Regions from separate parts of the Pseudomonas sp. NPDC090752 genome, predicted to be linked through region 3. Evidence: riboswitches for the same ligand, from Rfam matches in the RefSeq annotation. Region 3 holds a riboswitch; each other region holds the start of a gene.
The links. Region 3 has a riboswitch for cobalamin ahead of ACZ6YA_RS13100 (CbtB domain-containing protein). Riboswitches for the same ligand answer to the same signal wherever they lie in the genome.
Positions count from the first base shown of each region.

Region 1 (5,298 bases), on a different contig from region 3:
TGGGTCAGCGGGTCGTCCACCAGCAGCTTCTTCTTGACGATATGGAAGGCGGCCAGCGTCCACTCGCCGCGACCGTCCCAGAAGCGCTGCTTGAGGCCCAGCTCAGTCTGCTTCGACTCGGTCAGGTCGTAGTTCATCTGCGTCGGGCTGAGGCTGACCAGGTTGTTCACCCCGTCCTCGCTGGTGGAATACTGGCCGTACAGCGACAGGTTGTCGGTGGCTGCGAACACCAGCCCGGCGCGCCAGTTGCCGCCGTTCAGGCTGCGGTCGCTGCGGGTGTCGTTGATGAGGTTGTCGCGGTCGATGTGGTTCTGGTCGCGCCGCACGCCGGTCACCAGCGACAGGCGTTCGGTCAGCTGCAGGCGGTTTTCGGCGAACAGGGCGAAGGTGTGGGTAGTGGACAGGGTTTGCGGGCGTGTCGGCGAGTCGCTGTGGAAATACCCGGGTGCCGGCTGCCACGGGTCGATGTAGTCGCCGCCAACATCGTTGTATGGCGAGTTGCTGTCGACGTTGAAACGCACCTTGTTGTACTCGGCGCCGACCACGGTCTTGCTCGCCAGGCCGAACAGCGAATGGTCGAAGGTGAAGGTCTGGCGGTCGCCGATCTGCTCCTGGTTGTGCTTGATTTCCAGGTAACTCTGGCGCAGCAGCTGCTCGCGGTCGGCGTCCCAGCTGTAGTCCTCGGCGTTGCGCCAGTGACGGCGGCTCTTGATGTAGTAGAGCTGGTTGCTGGTGCTGAGTTGGTCGTTGATCGTCCAGTCGGTGGTGAAGCGGGTCCACTCGTCATGGTAGCGCTGCACATCGTTTTGAATGTTGTAGTTCTTCTTGCGCAGGCTGCTGCGGTAATGGCCATCGATCAGTGGCGTGCCATAGTAATTGGCCGGCTCGGCATCGCCGCGCTCGTGGGCCAGGGTGAAGCTGAGGTCGTCGCTGGCGTCGAAACGCAGTGCGGCGCTCAGGGCCAGGCTGCGCGAGTCGGTGCGGTCGACCCAGCCGTTGCCGGCCTGCTGGTTGAGGGTGAGGCGATAGCTCAGGCGTTCGCTGAGGCTGCCGCCGCTGTCCAGGCCCAGTTGCTGGCGGTCCCAGGAGCCGTAGCCCAGGCGCAGGTGGTTGCGGATGTCGCCGCTGAAGGGCTTTTTCGGGATCACGTTGATCACCGCACCGGTGGCGCCTTCGCCATACAGCACCGAAGCCGGGCCGCGGATCACATCGATGCGCTCGACCATCCACGGGTCGACCGGGAAGGTCTGGGTGCCGGCACCGGTATACAGGCGCGCGCCGTCGAACAGCGTCATCACCGAGCCATGCCCGGTAAAACCGCGTGCCGAAAGGCCGGTGCCGCCATCGCCGGGGCTGCCGACGAAGGTGATGCCCGGCGAGCGGGTCACGGCGTCCTGCACGGTGAGGTTGTTGCGTTGCTGGATCTGCTCGGCAGTGATCGTGCTGGTGCTGGCCGGTGTCTCCAGGGCACTGAGGTTCAGCCGTGAGCCGGCCTGGGTCGGCGTGGCAAGGTCGACCTGGTGTGCATCGAGGGTGTCGGTGATGGCCGTGGAAGGCAGCGCCAGCACGGTGTTGTCATGGTCATCGGCCAGGGCTGGCAGGGCGACGGCCAGGCAGGCCGCCAGGGGGTGGAGCTTGAGGGAACGGGACATGTCTTTCCACTAACAGCAGGAATGAATGGATCCCGGTGGAAAACACGCAAAGGCACAACCACGCACGCAGGCGCGCACGCGGATACCGGCCTGCGCCCGCCCACCGCGGGTTGCCAAGTGAAGCTTCAGGCCGGTCTCCGGGCTTGCGAGGGTCAGGACGCCTTCACCTTCCCATGCAGGCGCACAGTGGTGTGTCGAAGGCCTCACTCGCTTACCGTTGCGGGGGCAGCGCCGGACTTGTCGTGAACCACGACGCACCGGCTTCCCGTTTCACCCTGCGCACGGCGGCGCAGGACACCTGAAACTGGCGCGCATCTGACCATTGGTCGGGGCGCGCGTCAATCATTTACCTGCCGTGACGGTCAGTGTGCGCCGGCCGACTTGCTCAGGTCGCTTTCCGCCCACTCGGTGTAGATGCACGCATCGGCCACCGCCCAGCGGACCTTCACGGTATCGCCAGGCTGCATCGGCATGCCGGCAGCCGACAGTGCTTTCACCGTCAGTTCGGTGCCGCCTGGAGTCATCACGTGGCAGGTCTGGCTTTCGCCGAGGAACAGCACTTCGCCGACCTTGGCGACGACTTCGTTCCAGCCCGCGGGCAACGGTTCGCGCGCGGCCTGCTCGGTGGTCAGGGCCAGGGCCTTTTCCGGGCGCACCATGATCAGCGCGTCCTGCCCGGCCGCCAGGCCTGGGGTCAGGCGGATCGCCACCGGTTGGCCTTCAAAGCTGCCGGCACCATGACTGCTGGCCTTGATGCGCAGGAAGTTCGAGTTACCCAGGAACGAGGCGACGAAGGCATTCGGCGGGTTCTGGTAAAGGTCGTAACCGGTACCCAGGCCAACGATCTTGCCGTGGCTGAAGATGGCGATGCGCTGGGACAGGCGCATGGCTTCTTCCTGGTCGTGGGTCACGTAGACGATGGTGATGCCCAGCCGGCGGTGCAGCTGGCGCAGTTCATCCTGCAGGTCTTCGCGCAGCTTCTTGTCCAGCGCGCCGAGCGGCTCGTCCATCAGCAGGATGCGCGGCTCGTACACCAGCGCTCGGGCAATCGCCACGCGCTGCTGTTGGCCACCGGACATCTGCGAGGGCTTGCGGTGGGCGAATTTCTCCAGTTGCACCAGCTTGAGCATGGCGTCGACCCGCTTGTTGATCTCGGCGGCGCCGAGCTTGCGGATGGCCAACGGGAATGCGATGTTGTCGCGCACGTTCAGGTGTGGGAACAGCGAGTAGCGCTGGAACACCATGCCGATATCACGCTTGTGCGGCGGCACGTTCACCAGCGACTGGCCTTCGACCAGGATCTCGCCGCTGCTGGGGGTTTCGAAGCCGGCCAGCATCGACAGGGTGGTGGACTTGCCCGAGCCGCTGGAGCCGAGGAAGGTGAGGAACTCGCCGTCCTGGATCTCAAGGTCCAGGTTGTCCACGGCGGTGAAGTCGCCGTAGTGCTTGTTCAGGCCGCGCAGGCTGACTAGGGTCTGGCTATGCGCGTTGTCTTTGATCACTGCACTCATTGTTGTTTTCTCCGCGCAATCAAGCGTTGACTTCGGTGCGCCGGCGTAAGGCGGCGGCAATGACCATGACCAACAGCGACAGGCCGATCAGCAGCGTCGAGGCGACGGCGATTACCGGGCTCAGGTCCTGGCGCAGGGTGGTCCACATTTTCACGGGCAGGGTTTGCAGGTCGGGGCTGGCCATCATCACGCTGAGCACCACCTCATCCCACGACACCAGGAAGGCGAACAGGCCGCCGGCGATCATCCCCGGGCGAATCGCCGGGAAGGTCACCTTGAAAATTGCCTGCAGGCGCGAAGCGCCGCAGATCACCGCGGCATCCTCGATCGACTGGTCAAACAGCTTCAGCGAGTTGATGATCGAGATGATGGTGAAGGGCAGGGCGACGATCACATGGCTGACCACGAAGGCGAACAGCGTGCCGGTGTAGCCCAGCTTGAGAAACAGCGCGTAGACCGCAACGGCGATGATCACCAGCGGCACGATCATCGGCATGGTGAACAGCCCGTAGAGCATCTCGCGGCCGGGGAAACGGCCACGCACCAGGGCAAATGCGGTAGGCAGGCCCAGCAACACGGCGGCGATGGTCGTCAGCACGGCCACCTTGAGGCTGGCCAGCGCAGCATCCATCCACTCAGGGTTGGCGAAGAACTGCACATACCACTTGAAGGTCCAGCCCGGTGGCGGGAATACCAGCCACTGCGACGAGCCGAACGACAGCAGGATGATGAATACCACCGGCAGCAGCAGGAACGCCGCGATGACCCCGGTGGTCAGGTACAGGCCCGTGCGCAGCGGGCGGCCCATGGCATTGGGAGACAGAAGCATGGCGGATTACCTCGCGTTGCCGACCGGGGATTCCGGCTGCAGCTTCAGGTACAGGTAGAAGAGCACCAGGGTGATCACCACCAGCAGTGCGGCGGCGGCGCTGGCCAGGCCCCAGTTGAGGAACGACTGCACCTGCTGAATGATGAATTCGGGCAACATCATGTTCTGCGCGCCGCCGAGCAAGGCCGGGGTGACGTAGTAACCGAGCGACATCACGAACACCATCAGCGCACCCGAGAACAGCCCCGAGCGGCACAGCGGCAGGAACACCTTCCAGAAGTTGGTCCATGGGCTTGCACCGCAGATCGAGCCGGCCTGCAGCACCATTGGGTCGATGGCGTGCATGGTCGCCTGCAGCGGCAGCACGATGAACGGGATCATGATGTAGCTCATGCCGATCACCACGCCGGTCAGGTTGTGCACCATTTCCAGCGGCGCATCGATGATGCCCATGGCCATCAACGCCTTGTTGATCACCCCCGAACTCTGCAGCAGCACCAGCCACGAGTAGGTGCGCGCCAGCAGGCTGGTCCACATCGACAGCAGCACGATGTTCAACAGCCAGCGGCCCCAGCCGTTGGGCACCAGGGTGATCGCCCAGGCCAGCGGGAAGCCCAGCAGTACGCTGATCAGGGTGACCACACCGGCCACCGAGAAGGTGTTGAACAGCACCCGTGCATAGGCCGAGTTGGCGAACAGCTGCTCGTAGTTGCCCAGCCCCGGCACCGGCTCCAGCACCCCGCGCAGCAGCAGGCCAATCAGCGGGGCGAAGAAGAACAGGCCAAGGAACAGCAGGGCCGGCAGCAGGTTACGGCTGCCTTTCCAACGCCGGCTCATGGGTTCGCGCCGGGGTGCGGTTTGCGGGGCGCCGGTGCCCGTGGGGGCACCTTGCGCGTTCTGCAGGGCGTTGATGGCGACTTTCATTTGACCAACCACTCATTCCAGCGCGCAGCGATGGCTTGGCCGTTCTTCGCCCAGTAGGCGAAGTCCAGCGTGACCTGGTCCTGGGCGTAGGCGGTCGGCAGGTTCTGCGCCAGGTCCTTGTCGAGCTTGGCGACGCTGTCGACGTTGACCGGGGCGTAGGCGGTCTTGTTGGCGAACTCGGCCTGGCCTTCGGCACTGCTGGCATTGGCCAGGAACTTCATGGCCGCGTCCTTGTTCTTGGCGCCTTTGGGGATAACCAGGAAGTCGGCCATGACCAGGTTCTGCTTCCAGCTCACGCCCACCGGCGCGCCATCTTGCTGCAGGGCATAGACGCGGCCGTTCCAGAACTGCCCAAGCGAGGCTTCACCGGAGGCCAGCAGTT
Region 1 covers NZ_JBVJLI010000018.1:101,692-106,989, forward strand. Annotated here, with positions in the region: gene ACZ6YA_RS21445 (TonB-dependent receptor) at 1-1,652, opposite strand, end outside; cobalamin riboswitch at 1,764-1,969, opposite strand; gene ACZ6YA_RS21450 (ABC transporter ATP-binding protein) at 2,015-3,163, opposite strand; gene ACZ6YA_RS21455 (ABC transporter permease) at 3,183-3,992, opposite strand; gene ACZ6YA_RS21460 (ABC transporter permease) at 3,999-4,916, opposite strand; gene ACZ6YA_RS21465 (ABC transporter substrate-binding protein) at 4,913-5,298, opposite strand, start outside.
Region 1: another riboswitch for cobalamin. It lies ahead of ACZ6YA_RS21445 (TonB-dependent receptor); the one in region 3 lies ahead of ACZ6YA_RS13100 (CbtB domain-containing protein).

Region 2 (5,298 bases), on a different contig from region 3:
GTACGCAGTGGATCATGGGCGTGCCGCGGTCCTATTTTGCGACGGTGGATTACAGCTTCTGATGTAGGTTGCCTTTACCGGCCTCTTCGCGGGCAAGCCCGCTCCCACAGGTTCATCACTGAACGCGAGACAGTGGAGATCCTGTGGGAGCGGGCTTGCCCGCGAAAGGGCCAATATGAACAACACAAAAACAACTTTCATACTCAAATGAAATAGTTATAAGATAACGTTTCATTTGACATTCATTCCTGCCTGCGACCCTCTTCCATGACAAGCGCCGCCGCCACCCCCACCCTGCTCACCCAGCGCCTGCAGAGCATCGACGCCTTGCGCGGCCTGGTGATCCTGTTCATGCTGCTCGATCACGTTCGCGAGACGTTCTTCCTGCACCGCCAGGTCAGCGACCCGATGACCATCGACGCCACCGACCCGACACTGTTCGCCAGCCGCACCCTGGCCCACCTGTGCGCACCGGTGTTCGTGCTGCTGACCGGCCTGTCGGCCTGGCTGTACGGCGAGAAGTACCAGGGCCGCAGCGATGTCTCGGCGTTCCTGTTCAAGCGCGGCCTGTTCCTGGTGGTGCTGGAGTTCACCCTGGTCAATTTCGCCTGGACCTTCCAGCTGCCGCCCAGCGTGATCTACCTGCAAGTGATCTGGGCCATCGGCGTGAGCATGATCGCCCTGTCACTGCTGGTGTGGTTGCCACGCCCTGCCCTGCTGGCCGTTGGTGCCGCGATCATCGCTGGCCACAATTTGCTCGATGGCCTGCACTTCGGCGTGGAGTCGGCCATGCATGTGCCGTGGGCGATCCTGCATGACCGTGGCTGGCTGGAGTTTTCCGATAGCCTGCGCCTGCGTACTTCCTACCCGGTATTGCCTTGGATCGGCGTCATTGCCCTGGGCTATGGCCTTGGCCCATGGTTTGCCCGCGGCACAGATGCGCAGAAACGCCAGAATCGACTGCTGCTGGGGGGCGTGATCGCCCTGCTGGGCTTCGTCGTACTGCGCATGCTCAACGGCTATGGCGAGGCGCCGTGGAGCGGCTACCCAACCTTCACGCAGACGCTGATGAGCTTCTTCAACATCACCAAATACCCGCCTTCACTGCTGTTCCTTACCCTGACCCTGAGCTGCGGCCTGCTGTTGCTGCGGGCCTTCGAACGCGCCGGGCAGGCACGCTGGATCAGCGCCCTGGCGGTGTTTGGCGCGGCGCCGATGTTCTTCTACCTGCTGCACCTGTACGTACTGAAACTGCTGTACCTGGCCAGCGTCGCCCTGTTCGGTCTGAATCACGGTGACTACTTCGGCTTCGATGGTATCGGCGCGGTATGGCTGAGCGCGGTGCTGCTGGCGCTGGCGCTGTACCTGCCGGTGCAATGGTTCGCCCGGCTCAAGGCGCGCCGTCGCGACATTACCTGGCTCAAGTACTTCTGATTTAGCGTTTTCACCCGGCGCCTGATGGTCTACCATGCGGGCCGCCGGTTTCCACCACGGAAATAATAGGGAATCCCAGGCCGCCCAGGCGCGCCAAAGGGAACTGCCCCCGCAACTGTAAGTGCCGAGTTCGCTCCATCGATGCCACTGGATGACTGATCCGGGAAGGCTGGAGCCGGACGACGACGCACCAGTCAGGAGACCTGCCGGCCAACATTCACCAACCGGCGGGGTGTCCGGGATTGGCCATCAGTGTTGCCCCTGCGCCCTGCAGGGGCTCGGCGATGCCTGTCCGTGCGTTCTTCCGTGAACTGTCCGATAGGAGATCGCCCCGCATGCTGCCTCGTTTCTTCACCTTGCTCGCCGGCCTGAGCCTCACCGGTGTGGCCCAGGCCGCCGCCACCCACTACCCGCTGACCGTGGACAACTGCGGCGCGCCGCAAACCTTCGCCCACGCCCCCGAGCGTGCGGTGACCATCGGCCAGGCCGGTACCGAGATGCTCTATGCGTTGGGCCTGGGCGAAAAGCTGGCCGGCACGTCATTGTGGTTCAACAACGTGCTGCCCGAGTACAAGGCACTGAACGACAAGGTGCCGCGCCTGGCCGACAACGACCCAAGCTTCGAAGCGGTGGTCGGCAAGCGTCCGCAGTTGGTGGCCGTGCAGTTCGAATGGATGGTCGGCGCCCAGGGCGTGGTTGCGACCCGCGAACAATTCACCGAACTGAAGATCCCCACCTACCTGCTGCCCTCGGATTGCGAAGGCAAGGACAACCTGGTCGGTGCCGACGGCACGCGCCTGCAGGCCTTCCAGGTCGACAGCATCTATAAAAGCGTCAGCCAGCTGGCTGAAATCTTCGACGTACAGGACCGTGGCGCCGCGCTGAACGCCGATCTCGAAGCCCGCCTGGACGCTGCCAAGCAGCAATTGGCCGGCAAGGACCTGAGCAATACCTCAGCGCTGTTCTGGTTCTCCAGCGCCGACCTGGACATCGACCCCTACGTCGCCGGCCAGCAGGGTGTCGCCGACTTCATGCTGCGTACCCTGGGCGTGCGCAATGTGGTCAAGTCCACCGAAGAATGGCCGACCGTGGGTTGGGAAACCCTCGCCAAGGCCAACCCGACCTGGCTGATCATCGCCCGCATGGACCGCCGCCGCTTCCCGGCCGACGACTACCAGAAGAAGCTCGAATTCCTCCACAGCGACCCGGTCACCCAGCACATGGATGCGGTGAAGAACAACCGCATCATCATCCTCGACGCCGACGCCATGCAGGCCGGCATCCGCCTGTTCCGTGGCCTGCAGACCCTGTCGACGGCCTTCGCCAGCGGTAAAGCGGCCCAGTGATGAAGCGACTGCTGCCCTGCACCGCCCTGGCCCTGGTCGCCCTGCTCGCCGCCTTGCTGGCAGGCACCGCGATTGGCGAAACCACGGTGTCGCTGCGCGTGGTTTTCCAGGTACTGGCCAATCACCTTTGGCAGGCCGGTTACCCGGTCGACCCGATCGACGCTGGCATCATCTGGAACTACCGCCTGACCCGCACCTTGGTCGCCGCGGCCTGCGGCGCGGGGCTGGCGACCTGCGGGGTGATCCTGCAGGCGCTGCTGCGCAATCCACTGGCGGAACCTTACTTGCTGGGCCTCTCGGCCGGGGCCTCGACCGGCGCCGTGCTGGTCGGCCTGCTGGGCTTGGGTAGCGCGGCGTTGAGCATGTCTGGCGGCGCCTTCGTCGGTGCCCTGGCGGCTTTCGGTCTGGTGCTGGTGCTGGCCCGCGCGGCCGGCCCGAGCAGCAACAACGCCCAGGTAATCCTGGCAGGCATCGCCGGTTCGCAACTGTTCAACGCCCTGACCGCCTTCCTCATCACCAAGTCGGCCACCGCCGAGCAGGCGCGCGGCATTCTGTTCTGGCTGCTGGGCAACCTCAGCGGCGTGCGTTGGCCGTCGGTGTGGCTGGCAGTGGCGGTGGCGCTGTTCGGGCTGGCGGTGTGCCTGTGGCACCGCCGTACGCTGGACGCCTTCACCTTCGGCGCCGATTCGGCGGCATCGTTGGGCATCCCGGTGCGCCGCAGCCAGTTGCTGCTGATCAGCTGTGCGGCGTTGGTGACGGCGGTGATGGTGTCCATCGTCGGCGCCATTGGTTTCGTCGGGCTGGTCATTCCACATGCCTTGCGTCTGTTGTTGGGGCCCGCCCATAGCCGCCTGCTGCCGGCCAGTGCCCTGGGCGGTGCGTTGTTCCTGATCGCTGCCGACATGCTGTCGCGCACGCTGATCCCCGGGCAGGTGATTCCCGTCGGTGTCGTCACGGCATTGATCGGCGCCCCCGTGTTCGCGCTAATTCTGGTTAGCCGCAGGGGGCGCGCATGACAGCCATGACAACCCTGCACGTTGCCCCGCTGGCCTGCCAGGGGCTAAGCCTGCAACTGTCGGGCAACCCTGTGCTGCGCGGTATCGACCTGATGGTCATCACAGGCGAAACCCTCGGCATCGTCGGGCCTAACGGCTCGGGCAAATCCTCGCTGCTGAAACTTCTGGCCGGGTTGCGCACGCCGCATAGCGGCAACGTGCAGCTGCTCGGCGAACCTCTCGCACGCCTGCCACGCCGACGTATCGCCCAAGCCTTGGCATTGGTCGAACAACAGGCCGACACCCTCGACGCGATCAGCGTATTCGACGCCGTAGCCCTCGGCCGCACGCCGTGGTTGTCGGCCCTGGCACCGTTTTCCAAAGACGACCACGCCATCGTCGAGCAGGCCCTGGCCGACCTCGATGCCGCGCACCTGCGCACGCGCATCTGGGGTTCGCTGTCCGGCGGTGAACGCCAACGCGTACACATCGCCCGTGCCTTGGCCCAGCGCCCACAAGTGCTGCTGCTGGACGAGCCGACCAACCACCTCGATATCCAGCACCAGCTGAGCCTGCTGCAGCAGGTGCAGGCGCTGCCGGTGACCACCCTGGTGGCCTTGCACGACCTGAACCAGGCGCTCACCTGCGACCGCGTGGCGGTGCTCGATCAAGGCCGCCTGGTTGCGCTCGGCAAGCCGCTGGAAGTCCTCACTCCCGAACGCCTGCTGAGCACCTTCGGCGTGCACGCCCGCTACCTCACCGACCCCTTCGACGGCGCGCGCATCCTGCGCTTTCGCGCCCCTTGAACCAGGAAGTTCCCGTCATGCTGTTGCGCTCCACCGCCCTGCTGCTCGCCAGCGCCCTGCTGCCCTTTGCCGCCCTGGCCGAAGTGCATGAAGTGAAGATGCTCAACCGCGGCACGGCGGGCGCCATGGTCTACGAACCGGATCACTTGCGCATCGCAGCGGGCGATACCGTGCGCTTCGTGCCGACCCAGAGCGGCCACAACGCGGCCAGCGTGCCTGGGTTGCTGCCAAACGGCGCCGAGGTGTTCAAGAGCAAACTGAACCAGCCGTACGAGCACACCTTCACGGTGCCAGGGCTGTACGGCATCCAGTGCATTCCGCACCTGGCGATGGGCATGGTGATGCTGATCCAGGTGGGCGAAACCGGTTCGACCGCACTACCTTCAGCGTTGCCGGCACGGGCGCAAGCGCGCTTCGCGGCGCAACTGCAGCAACTGGAGGCCGGGCAATGAGTCGTCTGCTGCTGGCCCTGCCGCTGCTGAGCCTCGCCCCCTTGGCGATGGCCGAGTCGGCGCAGTCGCAAAGCAATGGCCTGCTCGAAGACAGCACCTGGAGCATCCTCAACCGCACGGTGTTCGACCAACGTGACTACAAACACGGTGGGCGCAACAGCGCTGCGCGCAATGCCTACAAACCGCGCAGCGAACGCAATGGCCTGGCGGAGGAATGGGCCTACGGCCTGATGGGTACTTTCCAGTCCGGCTTCACCCAGGGGCC
Region 2 covers NZ_JBVJLI010000018.1:95,981-101,278, reverse strand. Annotated here, with positions in the region: gene ACZ6YA_RS21445 (TonB-dependent receptor) at 1-62, shown strand, start outside; gene ACZ6YA_RS21440 (acetyltransferase domain-containing protein) at 268-1,434, shown strand; cobalamin riboswitch at 1,463-1,659, shown strand; gene ACZ6YA_RS21435 (ABC transporter substrate-binding protein) at 1,770-2,780, shown strand; gene ACZ6YA_RS21430 (FecCD family ABC transporter permease) at 2,780-3,796, shown strand; gene ACZ6YA_RS21425 (ABC transporter ATP-binding protein) at 3,793-4,581, shown strand; gene ACZ6YA_RS21420 (pseudoazurin) at 4,599-5,033, shown strand; gene ACZ6YA_RS21415 (OprD family porin) at 5,030-5,298, shown strand, end outside.
Region 2: another riboswitch for cobalamin. It lies ahead of ACZ6YA_RS21435 (ABC transporter substrate-binding protein); the one in region 3 lies ahead of ACZ6YA_RS13100 (CbtB domain-containing protein).

Region 3 (5,298 bases):
TGCCCTCACGCAGGGCGGCGATCGCTTCATGGCGGCTGGCAAAGCGCCTGACCTCGATCGGCACGCCCAACTGCTCGGCGATCAGCCCGGCGTAGTCGGCGCTCAAGCCTTCATAATCATTCGGGCTGATGTTGATTTCGAACGGTGGATAGTCGGGCCGTGAGCTACCCAGTAGCAGAACCTTGCGCTGCTGCAGCCACTGGCGGTCCTGAGCGTCCAGCTGTAACGGTGACGTAGCGCTGATGGCCCTCGCCAGTAACTGGCGCGGCTCGGCATCAGCCAGCGTTGCGGCTGGGCAGCAGGCCAGGCTGATAGCCAGTAGCAGGCCAACCAACGTGCGCTTCATGATGATTGCGCTCAGTTGACGTTGTTGCGCTTGGCCAGATCCACCATCTCGACCAGTGACTCCGTCTTGAGCTTGTCCATGATCCGGCCCCGGTAAGTACTGATGGTCTTGGCGCTCAGGTTCATCTGACTGCCGATGTGCTTGTTGTTTTCGCCGTTGGACAGCCGTCTCAGCACTTCCATCTCACGGTTGGACAGGCTGCCCAGGCGTGTCGGCTCACTGTCCAGCGTATTGCTGTTGACTGCCATCTGCGGGAAGGTGGAATAGCCCTTGACCAGGGCCTTGAGCGCAAAGACGACGGCGTCGAGGTCTTCGCTCTTGGTCACGAATGCGCCAATACCGGCATCCAGGCAGCGGCGTACATACAAGTCGGTGGCCTGGCCGGTCAGTACCATGATCTTGGGCGAATGCTCGAGCTGCTGCAGGCGTTTGATCACCTCCATCCCGTCGAGACCAGGAAGGCCGATGTCCAGGACCACGACGTCGGGTTGCAGCTTGCGTGCTACCTGCGCCACTTCGCTGCCGTTGTCGACTTCACCTATGACTTGAAAGCGCTCGCGCTCAAGCAGCATGCGTACGGCAAATCGAACGGTTGAGTGGTCATCGACGATCAGCACGGTTGTCATGAGGATAACTCCTGTCGGAATGTGGGCCGTTTCCCTGGGCTAATCAGGAATACGTCTGCAAGATCTTTCTGCAGCGCAGCACGATACGTCCATTCCGACGCCTTGGTAATGGCGAGTATAGATCCGTTGACTAATGAGGTTGGCGTTGTCGAAAAATCCTACAAAAATGCCTGAAAACAGGCATCTTCGGGTTGAATTCGACGTCACTTGCAATGATTGGTTACTTACAGCCAGCGTGGGGTTTCAGGACGCGCTGGGTCGAAGCAGGATTGTTACTCAAGGACTGGCCGACGCGGGGGGGGCGAGCAAGCAACTGGCCGGAGCAGTTGGGGCAGCGACCATGGAAGTGAGTGTCGGCACAACGGCGGCAGAAGGTGCATTCGAACGAGCAGATCAGCGCATCAGGGCTATCGCCCGGCAGATCGACATTGCAGCATTCGCAATTAGGGCGTAGCGCCAGCATGGGCATGACTCCAGTCCGTGGTTAGGAACCTGGAGTCTGCTCCGGCCATTGGCTGCTTGGCAACGGTTAGTCGCCTGGCCGATAGAGGTGCGAATGTCCGGCGCGATACAAGGCAGAGGCGGTGAACGGCGCGTCACCCAGCACGTGCCCGACGAGGATCAGTGCCGTGCGACGAAAGCCTTTGGCGCCAACCTGTTCGACGATATCGCCGAGGGTGCCGCGCACCCAGTCCTGGTCCGGCCAGGTCGCGCGGTGCACCACGGCCACAGGGCAGCCGCTGCCGTAATGGGGCAATAGTTCGTCGACGATCCGTGCCAGGTGCTTGACACCTAGGTGGATGGCCAAGGTGCTGCCATGCCGGGCAAGGTCGCCCAGTTGCTCCCCGGCTGGCATCGGCGAGCTGTCGCCGTAACGCGTGAGGATGACGGTCTGCGCTACTTCCGGCAGGGTCAGCTCGCAGCCCAGCAAGGCGGCGCTGGCGGCGGTGGCCGTGACCCCGGGGATGATCTGGTAATCGATACCCTGTTCGCGCAGGTGGTGGATCTGCTCGCCGATAGCCCCATACAGACTGGGGTCGCCACTGTGTACGCGGGCCACGTCCTGGCCTTTTGCATGCGCTGAGCGCATGGCGTCGATGATTTGTTCCAGGTGCAGTTCGGCACTGTTGATGAGCGTTTCGGCCTGATGGCCTTCGAGTACGGCGGCGGGTACCAGGGAGCCGGCGTATATGATCACTGGGCATTGACGAATCAGCCGTTGCCCCTTGACCGTTATCAGTTCGGGGTCACCGGGGCCGGCACCAATGAAGTAGACCGTCATGAGAAATCCTTGGATGTTGCGATTAATCGCCGCAGGCGAGGGCGAGGGTGGCAGTGCCGAGCGTCTGCCGTGTCACCCGAAGCGTGACACGGCCGTGATCAAGATGCGCCAAGGCCAGCGCTGTGCTCTCCGCAACGCCCCAGCAGCCACTGTGGGCGAAGGCTTTCGCGGAGCGGTGGCTGAGCAGGGGCTCGAACGCCTGCAGCTGGTTGGCCTCGAATATAACCAACGGCAGGTTGAGGCGTTTGGCAAGTTGTTGCAGGCCACGCTCGTCGGCTTTCAAGGCGATGCTGGCGATGCCCTGCAACGCAGACAGCGCCAGACCATGGCGGTCCAGCGCTTGGCGCAGCAGGGCGTCGAGCGCATCCGCCGGGCAGCCTCGGCGGCAACCGAAGCCGGCGTACAGCGCCACCTGCGGCTGTTCGCTGGCCATCAGGCCTGGCTTGAGCGGCGATACAACCAGGCACTGAGCAGTCCCAGGGCCAGCCAGAAGGCGGCATTGGTCAGCCACGAAGCGATCTTGAACTGAGTTTCCAGGGCTTCAGGGGCCAGGCTTGCGTGGACATCGGGCTGTGGTGCGCCAATGACATGGGGCATCACCAGCAATGCCACGCCGAGCGCCTTGAGCAGCCAGTGCCGGGCAAACACCAGCAGCGCCAGGCCGATGGCGGTGCTGGCAGCGGTACCGATCCACCAGCTCTGACGCAGGCCGAGGTCGGCGGCGGCAGTGCCGGGCAGCTCAGGCGGCAGTCCCAGAGTGGGCGCCAGGCAGAACACGGCGAAGCCGGCCAGGCCCCAGAGCGCGCCAGTGCTGACTCGGTTGGGCTCGCGCAGGCTGTACAGGGCCGCGAGAATCAGCGCAAAGCCGACGGCGACGACCAGGTTGCCACCGGTGGTGGAGAGGATGCGCTGCCAGCCGTCTTCCGGCGACCAGGCCTCTTCGCTGTGTTCATGCCCGGCTGCATGTTCATGGGCAACGGCTGCTTCACCGTCATGGCTGTGCTGCTCGACGGCAGGCGCCGCCGACTCGTAGGTTTCCGCCTGCAGAATCAGCGGAGCCACCCAGAAACTTTGCAGCAGGGTGAGCAGCAAGGCTGCAAGCAGGCCGCTGAACCCGGCGGTGCGGGCAATGCGCTTGATCATGGGGCGGTCTCAGTGGCAGGGGAAGGCGGCGCTGTGGCGGGTGTCGTGCGCGGCATTGTGCACGGCTTCGAGGTGCGAAAAACCGGCGAAGTAGACCAGGCACAGGCCCAGCAGGCTGGCGGCGGCGGCGATGACCACGCGCTGGCTGAGGGTGACGGGAGTGGCGATAGCGTGCTTGGTGCTGGTGATGGGCATGACGCGTTCCTCTGCTTTGCTTTTGTATGGGCAACGGGGCACAGGCGAGCGCGACAACCCCGGGCTTGAATGGCCCAGGGGAATGCGACAGCGCCCGCCCACCGCGGGGTGTTCATGAACGCCAGGCCGGTCTCCGGGCTTGCGAGGAGGAGCAGGGCTCCTGGTAAAGCGTCACCTTCCCATGCCGTACTGCGTGGCACAGTGGTCCAGACGTTTCACTCGCTTACCGTTGCGGGGGCAGCACCGGGTTTGTCGCGCCCTGGTGAGGGCTTGCGACGCACCGGTTTCCCGTTTCACCCCCGTGGGGGCACCTGAACGCGAGGTGTAAGGAGAGCACGGGGGAGGGTTTGCGTCAATTGGTGAGGTGGTGTGTAGTGTTCGCTTGAGTTTTATGTTGCTCTTGAGATCGAGCGCCGCCCGCGCGGCGCTCGATCTCAGGGGCAGCACAAATCTCAAGCCATGAGTTGACCAGCCACCACCCCCCGCGTAGCCTTGCCGCTTCGAGGTTCTTCGGCCACGCCGAAGCTAAGACGGGAACGCGGTACAAGCCGCGGCTGCCCCCGCAACTGTAAGCACCGAAACGGATCGACACAGCCACTGCGCCCTGGCGCGGGAAGGCGTCATCCCGCCAGCCCCTGTTCAATGAGGGGGCGCAACGGTGCAAGCCAGGAGACCTGCCTCGTGACGTTTTCGACTTTCAACCGGGCGGGGTGATCCGGTGGCGAACGAGCCCGGCCACCTGGCCCGCGGCTTTCGTCCCGCATGCCCGCGCCATCCTGCCAAGGGCAACGCGACATGAAAACACTGGCCAAGCTCCCCGTCACCATCGTCACCGGCTTCCTCGGCTCGGGCAAGACCACCTTGCTCCGGCATATGTTGGACAACGCCCAGGGCCGCCGCATCGCGGTCATCGTCAACGAATTCGGTGAGCTCGGCATCGACGGCGAAATCCTCAAACAGTGCAGCATCGGCTGCACCGAGGAAGAGGCCAGCGGCCGGGTCTATGAGTTGGCCAACGGCTGCCTGTGCTGCACCGTTCAGGAAGAGTTCTTCCCGGTAATGCGCGAGCTGGTGGCGCGCCGCGGCGACCTCGATCACATCCTCATCGAAACCAGCGGCCTGGCCCTGCCCAAGCCGCTGGTGCAAGCCTTCCAGTGGCCGGAAATCCGTAACGCTTGCACGGTTGATGCGGTCATTACCGTCGTTGACAGCCCGGCCGTAGCCGCCGGCACCTTCGCCGCCTATCCGGACCAGGTCGACGCCCAGCGCAAACTCGACCCCAACCTGGACCATGAATCGCCCCTGCATGAGCTGTTTGCCGATCAGCTGGCCAGCGCCGACCTGGTGGTGCTGAACAAAGCCGACCTGATCGACGCCGAGGGCCTGGCCAAAGTGCGCGCTGAGGTTGCCGAAGAACTGCCGCCTGCGGTCAAGGTGATCGAAGCCAGCAGCGGGCGCTTGCCGCTCGAAGTGCTGCTGGGCGTGGGCGCGGAGTCGGAGGCGCACATCGATGGCCGCCGTACTCACCATGATTCGCACCACGACGGCGACGATCATGACGACCACGACCATGACGCCTTCGATTCCATCTCCATTGACCTGCCTGAGGCCGACGAAGCCCTGTTGCTCGATGCGCTGACGCAGTTGGTGGTGGAGTTCGGGATCCTGCGCGCCAAGGGCTTCGCGGCCATCCCCGGCAAACCGAT
Region 3 covers NZ_JBVJLI010000008.1:82,781-88,078, forward strand. Annotated here, with positions in the region: gene ACZ6YA_RS13070 (transporter substrate-binding domain-containing protein) at 1-346, opposite strand, end outside; gene ACZ6YA_RS13075 (response regulator) at 358-972, opposite strand; gene ACZ6YA_RS13080 (DUF1272 domain-containing protein) at 1,193-1,435, opposite strand; gene cobM (precorrin-4 C(11)-methyltransferase) at 1,502-2,254, opposite strand; gene ACZ6YA_RS13090 (cobalamin biosynthesis protein) at 2,277-2,687, opposite strand; gene ACZ6YA_RS13095 (CbtA family protein) at 2,687-3,397, opposite strand; gene ACZ6YA_RS13100 (CbtB domain-containing protein) at 3,407-3,592, opposite strand; cobalamin riboswitch at 3,700-3,922, opposite strand; cobalamin riboswitch at 4,079-4,288, shown strand; gene cobW (cobalamin biosynthesis protein CobW) at 4,388-5,298, shown strand, end outside.